One region of the Fictibacillus sp. WQ 8-8 genome, then DNA from elsewhere that is predicted to be linked to it. Evidence: riboswitches for the same ligand, from Rfam matches in the RefSeq annotation. Region 1 holds a riboswitch; the other holds the start of a gene.
What was found. A riboswitch is a leader RNA that binds a small molecule or an ion and turns the genes downstream of it on or off. The one in region 1 is predicted to bind ZMP and ZTP.
Positions count from the first base shown of each region.

Region 2: another riboswitch for ZMP and ZTP. It lies ahead of M1K46_RS07220 (bifunctional 5,10-methylenetetrahydrofolate dehydrogenase/5,10-methenyltetrahydrofolate cyclohydrolase); the one in region 1 lies ahead of M1K46_RS09950 (phosphoglycerate dehydrogenase).

Region 1 covers NZ_JAMXKG010000004.1:102,782-105,179, forward strand. The annotation lists gene M1K46_RS09950 (phosphoglycerate dehydrogenase) at 1-1,087, opposite strand, end outside; ZMP/ZTP riboswitch at 1,215-1,293, opposite strand; gene M1K46_RS09955 (metallophosphoesterase family protein) at 1,571-2,068, opposite strand; gene M1K46_RS09960 (peptide MFS transporter) at 2,271-2,398, shown strand, end outside.
Region 2 covers NZ_JAMXKG010000003.1:357,343-359,740, forward strand. The annotation lists gene map (type I methionyl aminopeptidase) at 1-164, shown strand, start outside; gene M1K46_RS07220 (bifunctional 5,10-methylenetetrahydrofolate dehydrogenase/5,10-methenyltetrahydrofolate cyclohydrolase) at 480-1,328, opposite strand; ZMP/ZTP riboswitch at 1,382-1,473, opposite strand; gene mgtE (magnesium transporter) at 1,613-2,398, shown strand, end outside.

The DNA of each region.
Region 1 (2,398 bases):
CTCCTCGGCTTCTGTTAACCATGTCAGCGATGTTCAAATTATAGCTTGATACAGCCAGTGTGATCTGGCCCACCATATTCGGTACGTTTTCGTGGAAAGCTGCCACTCGCAGCTTTCCTGTATAAGGAAGGGAAGCGTTTGGAAAGTTTACGGAGTTTCTGATGTTTCCGGTTTCTAAAAATTCCTTCACCTGGCGGGTCGCCATAATGGCACAATTTTCCTCTGATTCTTTCGTGGAAGCTCCAAGGTGTGGGACCGGAACAGTATTTTTCATTTTCAGCACATTTTCATTCGGAAAGTCAGTAATATATTGGCCGACGATTCCATTTTCGAGTGCGATTTCCATATCCTTTTCGTTCACAAGCTCTCCGCGAGAGAAATTTAATATATGGACTCCCGGTTTCATAACATTGAACGCTTTCTGATTAAACATCTCTTTTGTATCAGGCGTTAAAGGAACATGTACTGTAAGATAATCTGATTCGGCAAATAACTGTTCAAGCGTCATCGCGCGCTGTACATTGCGGGACAGGTTCCAGGCTGTATCCACGGAGATGAACGGATCAAACCCAATTACATCCATGTCTAAATCAAGCGCATCATTCGCTACAAGTGCACCGATTGCACCTAAACCTATTACACCCAACGTTTTTCCCTTGATTTCTTTTCCAAGAAATTGTTTCTTTCCTGCTTCTACAAGTTTTGGTATTTGTTCACCTTCGCCTTCCAAAGTCTTTGTCCATTCCACACCGGCAAAAAGGTTCCTGGATGAAGCCATTAATGATGTCAGTACCATTTCTTTTACCGCGTTCGCATTAGCTCCAGGAGTGTTAAAAACAACAATTCCTTGCTCAGTACATAGTTCAACCGGAATATTATTAACTCCCGCCCCAGCCCGCGCAATGGCTTTGAGTTCATCTCCAAATGTTAAAGAGTGCATGTTAAAGCTGCGAACAACGATCGCTTCAGGATTGTCACTGTCGTTGTCTATAATATAGTTGCCTTTGTTGAATACCTTCAGACCGCTTTCCGCTATATTATTTAAGGTTTTGATTGTTTTTCCTTTTTCTAACGTGATTGTCGTCATTTTGTTCTCTCCTCTTTTTTATGATGGTTTCCTCTTTAATCAAATTACCAAAAGTAAAGCAGGAAACTTACGAATTACCCTATACTTCCTCAAATAAACAGAAAAGAGGTAAGGGAAAAAATCTCCTTACCTCTGCCCAGGCGAACGGCTGCGACACTATGTGCTCCCTCGCGGTTATCCGCGTTTCGCCAGTTACACATAGCCTTTTAATTTGTTTTATACTAACAAACTTTCAGGCAGCTATCAACACCTGTATATTAAAAATTCAAACATTTTATTTAGAGACTATCGAATTCTCTTAATCCCTACCAATGTTAAGGCTTTTCCGTTAACCCTCTTGAGCGGAAAAGGTGCCAACATTTAATGTTGGCTTTTTTATATGATCGGAACTATTTTAAGGTTTTACGGTTCAGTTCTAGGCGTTCAATCCCAATATTTGAATTTCGGCGAGAATAGGAATAAACTGCTTATTAGTTAATAATGTTAAATTTTATCTCTATAAAAGATATGCTTACCTTTTAGTTCCTGATCAATTGTAAGGATGCCGTGAGAAAAATATTTTTCTCTACGTTTATCAGTTGGTGAACCTGGGTTGAACATAAGAATCTCATTGAACATATAGTTCTTAGGAATATGGGAGTGGCCAAAGATGATGCAGTCCACTTTTTCATCCTGAAAAGCAGTGATTGCTCTTTTCTCTGTCGTCTGTTTCTTTCCATGTCCATGAACGATGCCTATTTTGTATCCATGGATTTCAAGGATGAGTTTCTCACTTAGAAGTTCTTTCATTTCCAGTCCATCCACATTTCCTGTCACTCCTTTGACAGGTGCATAGGATTGCAGCTCATTGTATAAATCTAACGTCTGCCAGTCGCCAGCATGGATAATGAGGTCGGCAGTTTCCAGGTCACACAGGAGCCTTTCAGGCAGCTTTTTGGACTTTTTGGGCATATGGGTGTCAGCTATCACGACAATTTTCATAAAAAATTTCTCCTTCTTTTTCACACTTGGTCATTTTTTCATAGGCCGTAATCCTTAGTGATATCAAGGAAAGCGCTTTTTTGTGAAAATATTCATTATTTTCACAATTGAATTATAATAGCTTTTCCATTTAATTGTTATTGACTACTAAATATTTAGTAAATTAAAATATTTATAGATTAAACAAATTGGAGGCATCATGATGGAAGCAACTGTAAAAGTGGAGCAGGACATTCAGCTCCAAACAAAAAAGAAACATCCACCTGGATTATACTTGCTCTTCTTCACTGAAATGTGGGAGAGGTTCAGCTATTATGGCATGAGAGCCAT
Region 2 (2,398 bases), on a different contig from region 1:
GAATGGTCCTTACGATCGAGCCGATGCTGAACACAGGCAAACGCTATGTAAAAATAGATAATGACGGATGGACCGCCCGTACGTTTGATGGCTCGCTATCCACTCAATATGAGCATACGATTGCCATAACAAAAGAAGGTCCGCTCATTCTGACTGCTCAATAATATGCAATGTAAATAAAAAGATAAAAACACGAGGAACTGGCTGGAAAAGCACCGGTTCCTCGTGTTTTTTTATCTTATGAAACTTCAGTAAGTGAATATGTCCATCTGAGTCGGGAGATTTCATACTGTTGTATGCCTGAAAAGCATACACTCAGCTATTGCTTTGTTTAAGATGAAAATACCCGCGAAAATAGAGCATTTACCCGCCGAAACGGAGAAAATACCCTCCAAAACACCTTTATGGTCAACTTGGCGGCTCTAAGCGGTACACAAAAAAACTGATCTGCGAAAATTCACAGATCAGTTTTTTCTATTTTACTTATTCTCCTGTTTTTTCTCAGCTGCATCCACTGTATGTTTCAGCAGCATCGCGATAGTGACTGGACCGACACCGCCTGGAACAGGGGTGATGGCTCCGGCATTTTTCTCGCATTCTTCGTAATCAGCATCGCCAATGTTGCCCGGATTATAGCCGGCGTCCATGACAACGGCCCCTCGCTTGATCCAATCTCCTTGGATGAACTTAGGCTTTCCTACGGCCGCTACGACAATATCGGCCTGTTTTATGATCTCATTCAAATTTTGAGTGTAGGAATGACAGGTGGTTACAGTAGCGTTTCGGTTAAGGAGCAGCATGGAAACCGGTTTGCCGAGTATAGGGCTCCTGCCGACAACGACAGCGTGCTTGCCTTCAATCGAAATGTCATAGTAATCCATAATGGCCATAATGGCTACAGGCGTACAGGATGGATAGCTGCCAAATCCGAACGAAGTCTGTCCAAATCCCCAGCTCGTTACGCCATCCACATCCTTTTCAATGTCGATCGCTTCAAACGCGGCTCTTTCATCAATATGGGAAGGTACAGGATGCTGAAGAAGGATGCCATGCACGTTCTCATCCTGATTCAATTCATGGATAGTGTTTAATAGATCTTCCGTGGTGATCTCTGATGAAAGATGAATCCTTTTTGATAGGATCCCTAGCTTTTCACAAGCGTTGCCTTTCATTTTCACGTATGTAGCAGAAGAAGGGTCTTCTCCTACTAAAACAGTTGCCAGACACGGTGTGGTGCCTTGGCTGGTTAATGACGAAACTCTTTCTTTTAACTGTTCTTTAATTTCTGCTGCGACACGGGTGCCATCGAGTATTAGCTTGTTTTCCATCCAATTACCTCCTGAGAATAGAAAAAAGGCAAGGAATATACACAGTGATTCCTTACCTTTGCCCAGACGAACGGCTTTTTAGGTTAAAAAAATGCAGCTTCCTTGTGGTCAATTCCACACGTTCTCGTCAGTTGCTGCCCTCTTATTTCTTATGTTGCTTTCATTATACATCAAGTTTTCCCACAGATTCAATACAGCAGAACACGTTTTTAAAAATCAATGTTGCATTCGCAGTTTCTTGGAGATTCTTATATAATAAGAACGATATCAAGGGGGTGACATTCGTGTTCAAGGAAATGACGGAAAATCAGATCCTGCTTTTTGTTATAAAAAGTTTAAAAGAACTTCGAAAGAAAGAGTTCCAGGAATTAATGGACGAACTGCACCCATACGACATCGCGGAAGTCTATAAGACGCTGCCGGAGAAACACCGGCATAAATTTCTTACGTTCCTGACAACAAGGCAGCTTGCTTCTCTCATTCAGGAACTGGACAGCCATTTTCAAATCGAGATTCTTCATAAATTAGGAATCGAACGATCATCCCATATCATGAATGAGATGGAAAACGATGACCTGGCGGACTTGCTAAGTAATTTCTCATTTGAAGAGATTCAGGATTTTCTAGCATCCATGAAGGCGGATGAATCCCGTACGGTCCAATCACTCATGCAATATCCTGCCGACACCGCCGGCGGGATTATGACCAATCGGTTCGTCTGGATCCCGCAGATGTTTACAGTTCGCGATGCGGTCGATAAACTGAAGACGTTCGCCGGATTTGCTGAAAATATTTATTATTTGTATGTCATCAATGAAGAAAAGCAGCTCGCCGGCGTCGTTTCCTATCGTGATCTGCTGCTGGGAGACCTCAACGACCGGATTGAAGACATCATGTTTACCCGGGTCATCTCTGTTGCTGCTGACATGGACCAGGAGGAAGTGGCCCGCACGATTGAAAAGTACGATTTCATTGCTGTTCCGGTAGTGGACGATAATGATGTTTTGCTTGGAATCGTAACGGTAGACGATGTGCTTGATGTTTTGATCGAAGAAGCGAATGAGGATATT